DNA from 3 places in the Peribacillus sp. SRI_006 genome. Region 3 is predicted to be linked to each of the others. Evidence: riboswitches for the same ligand, from Rfam matches in the RefSeq annotation. Region 3 holds a riboswitch; each other region holds the start of a gene.
What was found. A riboswitch is a leader RNA that binds a small molecule or an ion and turns the genes downstream of it on or off. The one in region 3 is predicted to bind S-adenosylmethionine.

Region 1: linked by a shared signal. The riboswitch ahead of AC2YHV_RS09745 (5-methyltetrahydropteroyltriglutamate--homocysteine S-methyltransferase) and the one ahead of AC2YHV_RS08465 (Fur-regulated basic protein FbpA) in region 3 are both predicted to bind S-adenosylmethionine.
Region 2: linked by a shared signal. The riboswitch ahead of mtnW (2,3-diketo-5-methylthiopentyl-1-phosphate enolase) and the one ahead of AC2YHV_RS08465 (Fur-regulated basic protein FbpA) in region 3 are both predicted to bind S-adenosylmethionine.

Annotation. Positions count from the first base shown of each region.
Region 1 is NZ_JBYCZT010000006.1:20,425-24,624, forward strand. It holds gene AC2YHV_RS09735 (glycerol-3-phosphate responsive antiterminator) at 1-372, opposite strand, end outside; gene AC2YHV_RS09740 (hypothetical protein) at 539-958, opposite strand; SAM riboswitch class I at 1,115-1,216, shown strand; gene AC2YHV_RS09745 (5-methyltetrahydropteroyltriglutamate--homocysteine S-methyltransferase) at 1,524-2,627, shown strand; gene AC2YHV_RS09750 (ArsR/SmtB family transcription factor) at 2,837-3,139, shown strand; gene AC2YHV_RS09755 (MFS transporter) at 3,296-4,200, shown strand, end outside.
Region 2 is NZ_JBYCZT010000009.1:218,637-222,836, reverse strand. It holds gene AC2YHV_RS15110 (carbon-nitrogen family hydrolase) at 16-798, opposite strand; gene AC2YHV_RS15105 (pyridoxal phosphate-dependent aminotransferase) at 898-2,070, shown strand; SAM riboswitch class I at 2,189-2,342, shown strand; gene mtnW (2,3-diketo-5-methylthiopentyl-1-phosphate enolase) at 2,451-3,683, shown strand; gene AC2YHV_RS15095 (2-hydroxy-3-keto-5-methylthiopentenyl-1-phosphate phosphatase) at 3,690-4,200, shown strand, end outside.
Region 3 is NZ_JBYCZT010000005.1:107,416-111,615, forward strand. It holds gene thiD (bifunctional hydroxymethylpyrimidine kinase/phosphomethylpyrimidine kinase) at 1-278, opposite strand, end outside; gene thiW (energy coupling factor transporter S component ThiW) at 247-768, opposite strand; gene tenA (thiaminase II) at 784-1,473, opposite strand; TPP riboswitch at 1,571-1,675, opposite strand; SAM riboswitch class I at 1,833-1,937, shown strand; gene AC2YHV_RS08465 (Fur-regulated basic protein FbpA) at 2,108-2,296, shown strand; gene AC2YHV_RS08470 (aspartyl-phosphate phosphatase Spo0E family protein) at 2,546-2,743, shown strand; gene AC2YHV_RS08475 (GNAT family N-acetyltransferase) at 2,812-3,318, opposite strand; gene AC2YHV_RS08480 (DUF459 domain-containing protein) at 3,537-4,200, shown strand, end outside.

The sequences.
Region 1 (4,200 bases), on a different contig from region 3:
ATCCGGCTTGGTTTTCTGCACCAGCTTATAACTTTTCTCAAGCGCATGTGAGTCTATTAAAAAGATTCGCTGGATGGCAATGACCCCCTTTTGCTTCGCCTTCAATATAACGCTTGATTTAGTCGAAATCAGCCCATAGGGGTTATATTCCTGACAAATGAATTCTGTCGCGTACTCATCACTTCTTATGCCATGGATCAAATCGACATGATAAATCATTTTCTTATTATGCTGCTTTGCCATCATACTTACATTTTTCAATTGTGAGATATGCAAATCAAGAAACACACCTATTTCATAGGAACTTTCTAGAAATCTTTCAAAATCCTTCATGCTTGCTGAAGCAGGCAAAATCTTCTGATCCATCATCATCCTCCTCATTCCCAGAAAAACTCAAAACTTCAAGTCATTTAGTATATTTTAAAGAACTTGATTTATCAAACACATTTTTTCATGAACCATGTAACCTTAACACTATCATACCTTTCACACCCTTTATAGATTGCGGCAAAGGATATATGTAAAATATCCCCTTGAATCATAAAGAGAGTTTCATTTTCAATGCACCTTCGACGAGTTCATACGATTTAATTGTGCCAATTGGAATTTTTCTCACGATGCTCCAAGCATTAACATTCATTTTGATCGTTCTTTTTTCATATTCAAAAAATGGCGGTCTGTTAAATATCCTTTTGTTGATGAAATCCCTGTCAATTGGTTCCATTTCGACTAATTCAAATGAAATCGTTCTTTTTTCCACATGAATCGGTTTTAATGTAATCCGGAAAGCCACGTTTTTCTTAAACATCATTTTTTTCACTTCCATCGTTCCGGAAAGCACAATATGCTTTGGCGTAATTTCGACTTTAATATCCTGATCAGATGATTTCATTTTTATGATTCTCTCTATCATGGCTTCAGTTACCGTAATCGGTATGCCATTTTTGAATGGACTCATCCTTGCATTCCCTCCCCACTCAAAGCATATGCCGGATTCCCTGATGCCGTTAACATTCCAGCCCGGATTAATAAACGGTATATTCGAAATATTCCAGCTCTACCCCTTGACCTTCGTAAAAACTACCTGTATAGTCAAAGTTAATTTAATAGACAACTCTTATCCAGAGAGGTGGAGGGACTGGCCCTTTGATGCCTCAGCAACAGACTGATCTTGTACTGTGCTAATTCCAGAAGTGTAAAAACTTGAAGATAAGAAGAGTATATAGCTTTGTTGCCAACACCTCTTCTTATTTTTAAGAAGAGGTTTTTTATTTTGGCTGTTTTCACATACTTTGTTGCTATTTACCAGGTAGTGGGTTGTGGTTGATTTCCCCTCAAGATGCTCGCTTTCCGCGGGGCGGGCGGTGAGCCTCCTCGGCGTAAACGCCTGTGGGGTCTCACCTGTCCCGCTGCTCCCGCAGGAGTCTCGCACTTCCGCTCCAATCAACCTTAAATCGTTTCGTTTAAAAACAACAATCTTTACGAAAAGAGCCTATATTTTTAAAAGGAAAGAAGGAATCAACATGTCAATCACATTAACGAAAGCACCATTCAGGGCGGACCACGTCGGAAGTTTATTAAGACCGGAACGTTTACATATTGCCAGGAAGGACTTTAAGGAAGGTACCATTTCAGCTGAGAGGCTTCGTGAAATTGAAACTGAAGAAATCAATCGGATCGTCGATAAACAAATCGAAGTTGGTTTAGAGGCCGTTACGGACGGTGAATTCAGACGAACATGGTGGCACTTTGACTTCCTCGAACATTTAAATGGCATCGAGGGATATGTAACTGAAAAAGGCCTCACATTCGATGGTGTCGAAACAGAGAGATATAATGTTCGCAATACCGGGAAGGTTTCATTCAACCCTGAACATCCCTTCATTCGTGATTTCATTGAATTGAACAAAATCGTGAACGGACGTGCCGTTGCCAAGCAAACAATCCCCAGTCCGAATCAATTATTTGCTGCAGGCATTCATAATGAAGACGTCTACCCTGATATCGAAGACTATGCAAATGATATCATCAACGCCTATCAGCATGCTTTGAAAGCCTTTTATGAAGCAGGTGTGCGTTATCTTCAATTGGATGATGTATATATTGCCAGACTTTCAGCTCCGGATTTCCAGTTCAAAGATGGAAAATATACGAGGGAACAATTAATTGATCTTGCACTTCGGGTCATTAACGGAGCATTGGAAGGCAAACCAGAAGACCTTATCGTCACTACCCATCTATGTCGCGGAAACTACCAGTCGACATGGGCGTTTGAAGGAAGCTATGCCCGTATCGCCCCAACTTTATTGGCAAAAGAAAAAGTGGATGGATTCTTCTTGGAATATGATGATCAACGCTCAGGGGATTTCAAACCATTGGAATACATTCCAAATGGCGGTGCACGGGTCGTACTGGGTGCCGTCACTTCAAAAAATGGAGAAATCGAGGACAAGGAAGCTGTTAAGGCACGCATTAAAGAAGCATCGCACTTCGTTCCGCTCGAACAATTATGCTTAAGCCCTCAATGCGGCTTCGCCTCCACCCATCACGGCAACAAGCTAACCGAAGCACAGCAATGGGAAAAACTGAAATTCGTCGTTGATGTAGCGAAAGAAGTATGGGAATGATTATTTTACGGAGACTTTAAAACTTATTTACAGGATTCGAACAACCTAATCGGCAGCACTTATTAGGGATCCGATTAGGTCCTTGCAATAATACATTTCCATTCCTTTAATGGCTCTTTTGAATAACGGTATCAAGTTTTGATTTATGAAATTAACGATGAATGTTAAAACCATTTGACATATCGATAATTCTCGATATAATGAAATGTATGAAAACAATCGAGATATTTAAAGCATTATCCAATGAATCCAGGTTGCAAATCTTACAATGGCTCAAGGCGCCTGAACTCCACTTCACCCCTCATGAGGGAATAGACATGAAGGAAACCGGCGTTTGCGTAAGTCAGATTACGGAAAAATTAAACATGACCCAGTCCACGGCCTCTCAATACCTCTCGATGCTTCTTAGAGCAGGATTGATTAAAACGGAGCGGATAGGAAAGTTTACGTATTACAAACGAGATGAAGATGCAATCTCAAAAATTACTGATTTCTTGAAAGAAGAAGTATGAAAATGAACCTGATCCGTACCTTAGAGGGTTGGGTTCATTTCCCCCCCCTAACAGTTCGACATTTCGCGATATGTTTATTTTTTATCCATACATATTAACATATTCCGATATGTCTTTATATAAAATTGATAATCATTAATGAGGAGTGAATCTATTTTGCTTAATACATGGAAAATTTATATGTTGGCGATAATCAGTTTTTTAGTAGGAACATCCGAATTCATCATATCCGGGATTTTGGATAAGATTGCGGATTCTCTTGGAGTTACCCTTGCTGCCGCAGGACAGCTCATTACAATTTTCTCCCTTGTCTATGCAATCGGTACACCCATTCTAATGGCTTTGACAGCAAGTTTAGACAGACGAAAATTAATGTTGTATTCCCTTGGACTATTCATAGTGTCCAACCTGCTTGCCTTTCTATTACCAGGCTTTGGACCGTTTCTATTTGCACGCATAATCATGGCACTTGGTGCAGGATTGGTTGTAGTCACCGCTCTGAATATTGCCGCTAAGCTTGCTCCGCCAGATAAACAAGCAAGTTCTATTGCGACAGTTGTCATGGGGTTTACAGCTTCCCTTATCATTGGCGTACCCCTCGGAAGAATCATGACGGATGCATTCGGCTGGAAATCCGTCTTTGGCGGAATCGCCCTATTCGGCCTGATTGCCATGGTCGTTTTATTCTTTACCATTCCTGCTACCAAAGGGGATAAACCAGTACCACTTCTCCAGCAGCTGGCCCTTCTTAAAAAAAGGAAAGTTGCCCTTGGATTATCGATAACCTTCTTCTGGCTTGGCGGATACTCGATAGCTTATACCTATCTATCCCCTTACCTGCTATCCGTATCAGGGATAAGTGACTCTCTACTTAGCACGGCCTTGCTTATATTCGGTATCGCAAGCTTGATCGGATCAAAGTTTGGCGGATATAGTACGGATCGATGGGGTGTATCATTTACACTAATTGGCGGTATGGCGCTGCATATTGTGATGATCATCATGTTATCCATCGTTACGAATTCATTGATGGCCGTTTTGATAATCCTCACATTATGGTC
Region 2 (4,200 bases), on a different contig from region 3:
TTGTCAATGGGTAAATTAATAAAAGTCAGGACGGCGATCTTCGAATACAGGTATTTTGTTACGTGCTTCCGTAACTTTGTTGAAGTCCAAGCTGCCTGTCAATAGTTCGTTTCCTTCTCCGGCTTCACTTATGATATTCCCCCATGGATCAATAATCAAGGAATGGCCCGCAAATATATTATTGATATCCGAACCTGTACGATTAACGGCTACAACATAGGCTTGGTTCTCGATGGCACGGCTTATCAATAAAGCTCTCCAGTGATCGAGTCTCGGCTTTGGCCATTCAGCCGTAACGAATAGAACTTCCGCGCCTTGAACGGTATGGGCTCGCTGCCATTCTGGGAAACGAATGTCATAACAAACGAACCCGGCACATATTTTTTCATCAAGGGTAAATAAACCATCTTTTTCACCTGGCTGCAGGAAATGATGTTCATCCATTAATTGAAATAAGTGAAGCTTATCATATTCTTTAATGAGCTTTCCGTGTTTATCGATGATGATCATGGTGTTATAGATTCCCTTGCTTGTTTTTTTCGCAATGGAACCGCCGATGATGTGAAACTGGTGTTTCTGTGCCTGTGTTTTAAGAAATTCAATCGTTTTTTCTGCCTCTTGATCAGCAATCTCATTCAGCCTGGTCAAGTCGTATCCGGTTGTCCAAAGCTCTGGTAATATGACGATATCGGGTTCGGACCGAGCTGCTTTTTCCAACCATTGTTCTGCAACCTGAAAATTGATATCTGGTTGCCCGAAAGCTATATCCATTTGAATACAAGCTATTTTCCACTTCATCGTTTAACCCCCCTACATGTAAAAAATGCTTTACAAGACTACGATAAACATATATCATTTGTGACTAGAATTTCAAGAAATTTCAGAGAAGGTGTATAAATGGTGCAATTCGAAAAATCCGGACTGCTTCAGGACCTGCCCAAGCAGTTTTTTGCTTCACTGGTCGCAAAAGTCAATGCAATCACGGAGCAAGGACATGATGTCATTAATTTAGGCCAGGGAAACCCTGATCAGCCGACGCCGGAACATATCGTCAAAAGTTTGCAAACTGCCGCTGAAAAAACGATTAATCATAAATATTCGCCATTCCGGGGACATCAATATTTAAAAGATGCTGCTGCCGTCTTTTATGAACGGGAATACGGTGTCAAGCTGGATCCGACTAGTGAAGTGGCGATTCTCTTCGGGGGAAAGGCAGGTCTTGTCGAACTTCCGCAGTGTTTATTGAATCCAGGTGATACAATCCTTGTTCCAGATCCCGGCTATCCGGATTATCTTTCCGGTGTTGTTTTAGCCCAGGCAAAGACCGAACTGATGCCCTTGACAGAAGAAAATGATTTTCTTCCGAAATACGATGACATACATAAAGAAGTTCTTGATAAAGCCAAAATGATGTTCTTGAATTATCCGAATAATCCCACAGGCGCTTCTGCAACTGAAAGTTTCTTTGATGAAACCGTCTCCTTTGCAAAAGAACATTCAATTTGTGTGGTCCATGATTTCGCCTATGGGGCGATCGGATTCGACGGAAAAAAACCGATAAGCTTTCTCCAGGCGGAGGGAGCGAAGGATGTAGGAGTTGAAATATACACTCTATCGAAAACATACAATATGGCAGGGTGGAGAGTCGGCTTCGCAGTGGGCAATAAGAGTGTAATAGAAGCTCTTGAACTTTTACAAGACCATCTTTATGTGAGTCTCTTCCCGGCGATACAAGAAGCTGCGGCAAGCGCTTTGCTTGACTCACAGACCTGTGTAGAGCAGTTAGTGCAAATGTACGAGGGGCGAAGGAATGTTTTCATTGAGGGATTGAGGTCCATCGGATGGGAAGTCAAAGCTCCAGCGGCATCGTTTTTTGCCTGGCTCAAGGTACCTGGAGGTTTTACGTCCGAGAGTTTTGCGGACTATTTATTAACGCATGCCCATGTAGCTGTTGCCGCAGGGAATGGGTTCGGTGAATTTGGCGAAGGTTATGTCAGGGTAGGGCTACTGACTTCGGAAGAACGGCTGCAAGAGGCTGTGGAACGAATACGGACATTAAACTTATTTTAGTGCAATAAGGTTCACCTTTAAATAGTTAAAACTTATTGACAAAGTAGGAATTACCTGTCAGAATACAAAATAAATTCTTAATCTTTCGATACTTGGATGCAACTTATATATCAGCGTTTTCTTATTTTGAGCAGGTGGAGGGACTAGCCCGATGAAGCCCAGCAACCGACCGTAATTCCATTGTAAAATGGGGCGGAATCCTTCCGCCGGATTTTTTTGAAATCCACAAGGCACGGTGCTAATTCTTGCAGCCGATGGCTGGGAGATAAGAAGATGGCTTTTTAAAGCCTCTTCTTTATGAAGGGGCTTTTGCCATTTTGAGACCATCTCAGGCCAATAGTGACATCGAGAGTATACTAACGTGTTATAGGAGTGATCAGATGAGCGAGATAGTCGCTACTTATTTAATTCATGACTTTATTGGAAATCATGAGAAAAAAGCAGAGAGCATTGCCTTGGGTCTGACTGTCGGGACATGGACGGACTTGCCGCATTTGGTACAGAAACAACTGGAAAAACATAAGGGACGCGTCGTATCGGTGACACCCCTATCTGAAGAAGAGAGGGCAAACAGCTACTTTAATCGGAAAGTATACCGTTCGCTGATTAAAATTGCCTATCCGGCAAGGAATTTCTCAAATGATTTACCTGCAATCCTTACGACGGTCTTCGGCAAACTTTCATTGGACGGTGAAATAAAACTTATAGACTTGGATTTTGTCGGTGATATTCAAAAAGCTTTTCCCGGGCCGCAATTTGGCATTGAAGGCATAAGGGAAAAGCTGGGCGTATTTAACCGGCCCTTGGTGATGAGCATCTTTAAAGGCGTATTGGGAAGAGACCTAACATTTCATAATGATCAACTGAAGCAACAAGCATTGGGAGGTGTCGACCTAGTTAAGGATGATGAGATCCTCTTCGACCAGGAACTGACTCCATTTTTCGATAGAATAAAAACGGGAAAAAGAATATTGAATGAAGTCTATGAAACCACTGGCCACCGTACTTTATATGCTGTCAATCTATCTGGGAAAACTTTTGAATTATTGGATAAGGCAGAGCAAGCGGCTGAAGCAGGGGCAGATGCTTTATTGTTCAACGTTCATACATATGGTTTGGATGTATTGCAGGCCTTGAGTGAACATGATCGTATAAAGCTGCCGATCATGGCGCACCCCGCATATAGCGGGGCATTGGCATCTTCATCATTTTATGGTATCGGCTATCCATTATTGCTTGGTAAATTAGTAAGATTATCAGGTGCGGATTTATCCTTGTTCCCTTCCCCTTATGGAAATGTCGCACTTGAAAAAACGGAGACCTTAGCGATTGCTGAAGCTCTGACAAGAGATGAACTTTCATGGAAAAAAGCCTTCCCTGTTCCTTCTGCAGGCATTCATCCGGGCATGGTTCCGGACCTGATCAAGGATTTCGGGCTTGATAGTGTGATTAATGCCGGAGGCGGAATTCACGGGCACCCTGACGGAGCAGAGGGCGGTGCCAAGGCATTCCGTTCTGCTGTGGAAGCCGTTCTGGCAGGAAAGGAACTTTCTGAAGCGGCGGCTGAGGAAGAAACCCTAAAAAAAGCTCTTGTGTTGTGGGGAGGCCTATAAGAAATAATGAAACCGATCATCTTTTGTGATTTTGACGGAACGATCACCAACACAGATAATATCATTTCAATTATGAAGAAATTTGCGCCTCCGGAATGGGAAGCGTTGAAAGACGGTGTCCTTCAGCAAAAAATCAGTATATCTTCAGGAGTTGGGGATATGTTTTCCCTGCTTGATAGTGGCTTGAAGGATGACATCATCCAATATGTAAGAAAAACGGCCGGCATTCGACCAGGGTTTTATGAATTCGTTGAGTATACGAAACAAGCCAATATCCCTTTATATATTGTAAGCGGGGGCATGGATTTTTTCATTTCACCCCTTTTGAATGATATCTTGCCAACAGAGTCCGTTTATTGCAACCATGCATTTTTTGATAAGGAAAAGATTTATATTGAGTGGCCACATGCTTGTGATGAGCAATGTAATAATGATTGCGGTTGCTGCAAGCCATCCATTATGAGGGAAATTGCGGGTCCGGAAGATTTTAAACTCGTTATTGGAGATTCAGTTACGG
Region 3 (4,200 bases):
TTAAGGGACGCAGCGACCGTTTCCACGGTTTCTTTTGATCCAAGCATGCCTATTTTTACTGCATCGACAGGAATATCTTCAAAGATAGCAGCAATTTGATCCGATATGATAGCAGTTTCAATGGGCTGTACAGAACGGACTTCCATTGTGTTTTGGGCGGTTACGGCTGTGATGGCAGACATTCCAAATACACCATGTGCAGAAAATGTTTTTAAATCCGCTTGTATTCCAGCACCGCCCCCTGAATCAGAGCCTGCGATCGTTAATGCTGTTTTCATAAAAAAACCCCTTCATATAAGTATTTTTTAGCAATATTTTAAGTAATATGAAAGCTAAAATCGCACCTGCGAATGAACTGAACATAAAAGCCGGTAAAAAACCAAAAAGAGCAGCTTTTTCTCCCAATAGGAGGGTTGCAAGCGGATAACAGGCCAGGGAACCGAGAAAGCCGGTCCCGATCACTTCCCCTAAACAGGCGAATTTTAAGCTTTGTGTTTTTCGGTAAAGGATGGCGGCCAAAAGTGCACCAATCATGCTGCCGGGAAAGGCGAAAATTGAACCGGTACCAATCATGTTTCTAATGATGGAAACTAAAAAAGCTTGTGTCACCGCATATGCAGGCCCCAATAGAACCGCCGTCAGGACATTTGCCAGATGTTGAATAGGAAAGATTTTTGCAAATCCTGCAGGGATGAAAATAAATGAACTGGTAAGCGTCGTTAAAGCCGTGATCATGGCAGTCAATGTCAGTTTCTTGATAGGGTTCATCCTCATGTCAACCACCTACAGAGGCCAATCCTGCTCATTTTGAACCATGTCCCAGAATAAATATTCATATCGGGAAGTAACCAAAAAGTGCTTTTCTAATCTAAGAAGTTCCTTTTCAGGCATGCCTTCCGTCAATTCTTCCAACAAAGCGATCAGCCACTTGTGTGCTTCCCCGAATTCAGGAGATGAATAGGACCTTATCCAATCTGCGTAGCGATTGTTTTCCAGTGCTGCTCCATTTTGTTCTTTTAATAGCAAACCGATTTCATAATAATCCCAAGCGCAGGGCAGGAGACAGGCGATCAAGTCTGCCAAAGTCCCATGCTGAGCTGCATTTAGCATGTAACCTGTATAGGCTAGAGTGGTTGGAGTAGGTTCTGTATTTTCCAATTCCTTGGAGCTGATCCCGAATTCGGAAGCATAATGCCGATGAATATCCATTTCCACTTGAAGGGTTTCATTTAAAATGCTCGCAAATTTTGCCATGGTTTCGATGTTATGGGCTTTGATGACACCTAAAGCAAAGAGCTTGGAATAATCCATGAGATAGACATAGTCCTGCTTCAGGTAATAGGCAAATTTCTTTTCAGGAAGTGTGCCGTTTCCAATTGCCTGGACAAAGGGATGTGAATGATTCCTTTTCCAAATCTCTTTTGCCCGTGCATGCAGTCTATCACTGAATGTTTCTAATTTTGTATTCTCCATTGTTCATCCTCCTATAGAATGGCTCCCTTTGCCTTTGTTAAATAAAAAACCCCGTTCCTGAATACGGAACGGGGTAGATGGATATAGTCTGTGAAATGGACGATATCATCCACTTCCCTCCGCCGGTATGAGCCGGTTCAGGTTCAAAGGGTCCGGAACTAATTCCATCTCAGTCTTAAAAAAGACTCCCCTAGTGGTGTGAATTGTATGTAATTACTGACATCATATCAGAAAGACAAGAAAATGCAACCCGTATTTGAAAGAGGAATCACTTTATGTCCAGGAAAAAAGGGAGAACCAGGTAATTGACTTTTGAAGATTATTAGGATAGAATCATTTCTACATCATTATATATTGAATTCTTATCCAGAGAGGTGGAGGGACTTGGCCCTATGAAACCTCGGCAGCGGACCCGTTTAGGGAACTGTGCTAAATCCAACAAGCATATGCTTGGAAGATAAGAAGAGCCGAACGGACACTGTCAGCCTCTTCTTAAATTAGAAGGGGCTTTTATTTTTGGGAAATAACGTTTAGTGACATACTAGAAAAGGTATATATTATTTGGTGAAATCAAACAAGTTGATAAAGTTTAGCTAACTAGAAGCAGGCACTAGGACGGAAAGGAGCCATTTACATGGCAGAATTATTTAAGAGGATTGAACAGAGGAAGGCAAAACTCATTGAAGAGCTATTGGCCAATGGAGTATACAAAACCTCTGATGAAAGGCACCTTTATGATGCCCCATTAAAAGTACTTGAAGATGAATATAAAATTGTTATAAATAGACCTAATAACGAGTCACCTTCTGAATGGATGACATAGTAATCGGAATACAATATTTGGATTTTTGGATAAGGGATATGATGTAAGCATTCGCAGTCTACACTAGTGGATGCTTTTTTTGCGTTTTTTAGAAAACGACACAAATTATACATAATTAAATAACAAAATAGGTGTTTTGTCACATTTGACCTATAAAATAACACATTTAATTTCTGGAAAATAGTTGATTTTAACTAGTGATTTCATTATGATAAAAGTGTAAAAATATTGAATAAATGGGAGGTGGCTATGATGCATTGCCGTAAGGTAACTATAGAAAAAGTAGAAGAGAAGAGACAGGAAATGATAAAGTTGGGTGCGATTTACGGCTTAACAAGTCTGCTGACTGTACAAGCCAGCCAAGAATTGGATACGCTATTGAATGCGTTAGCAAGTAAAAGAGATTCTGAATATTTTTCCCTTCAAGAAGCATATAGGTATTTTTAAATTAGCAATTCGACCTGTATTAATCTAAAAAAGCTACTGCTCAAGGCAATAGCTCTAAAGAATTATATTTAAATATCGACACGTTTACCTAGAATGATCAAATCCCGCTCAATGCCATCCATCTCGGCAACTTGAGGTAAATGTGCCCATTCTTCAAACCCGAATTTAGAAAAAAGCTTAAGGCTTGGTGTATTATGGGCGAAAATGAAACCCAATAAAGTCTTAACACCTAATTTTGGACTCAATTCAATTGCCTTTCGAATCGAAATTTGTCCAATTCCTTTTCCCCGGAAATAATCATCAATGTAAATGCTGATTTCGGCAGTGGAATTATATGCCGGTCGGCCATAAAAGGATTGAAAGCTCATCCATCCAGCGGTTTTCCCTTCTATAGTAATGATATATAGCGGTCTACTTTCTGAATGATGTTCCTCAAACCATTTAACCCTCGATTGGACGGATACAGGTTCCGTATCTGCCGTGACCATCCTTGAAGCAATTGTCGAATTATATATTTCAACAATTCTGGGTAGATCAGATAGTTCTGCCTCTCTAAACTCTATGTGTTCTTCCATGATTTAAACTCCTAACTATCATTTATTCAATCTCCAGAATGAAGGGTAATCCCGTTTTTGGTTTTAGGGACGTTGAATGAAACCCAATCCATTGAAAGTTTTATATTATCATACACTTTTTATTCTTTATCTGACAATTCTTTTTTATGTTAGTACTGCAGATTTTTTGGGTATGAAAAAGATTAAATACTTCTAGTAAAAAACAAGAGGAGAACCAAATGAAAAAATTGGCAGGTATATTGATTATCGTACTGTTTATATGTTTTGCTGCATATGAATTTCAGGCCTCGGAGTCGGAAGATGTGCAAAGGGTCATGGCTTTTGGAGATTCATTAACCTATGGAAAAGGGGATAAGGACGGGGAAGGATATATAGATGGCCTTGAAGATGAATTGAATAATCCCCAATCGGAGCAAAAAGTGAGTTTTTGGAATTACGGTATTAAAGGCCAGGAAACGGATGGGGTGATGAAACAGCTAGATGATTACCGAATTAAAACGAAACTTGATGAAGCCGATACTTTCATTGTTTTTATTGGAACGAATGACTTGATCAATAGTAATGGCGGGAACTTGGAGAAAATAAGTGACCGAAAAATCAATGAGGGTAAACGGGAATATATCAACCATCTGAAAAAGATTACATCAACACTGATAGAGGCAAACGATAAAGCGGATATTCTGGTAATAGGACTATATAACCCAATTAAAGACAATCAAAAACTTGAAAAGCACATTCGCGATTATAACGAGTCAATAAAGGGATTAGCCGATAAAGGTGAAAGGATGTTATTCATTCCTACAAATGATCTTTTTGAAGATGAAAAGAAAACAAAGTATTTCAGTGATAAGTTACATCCGAATGAAAAAGGGTATCAGCTCA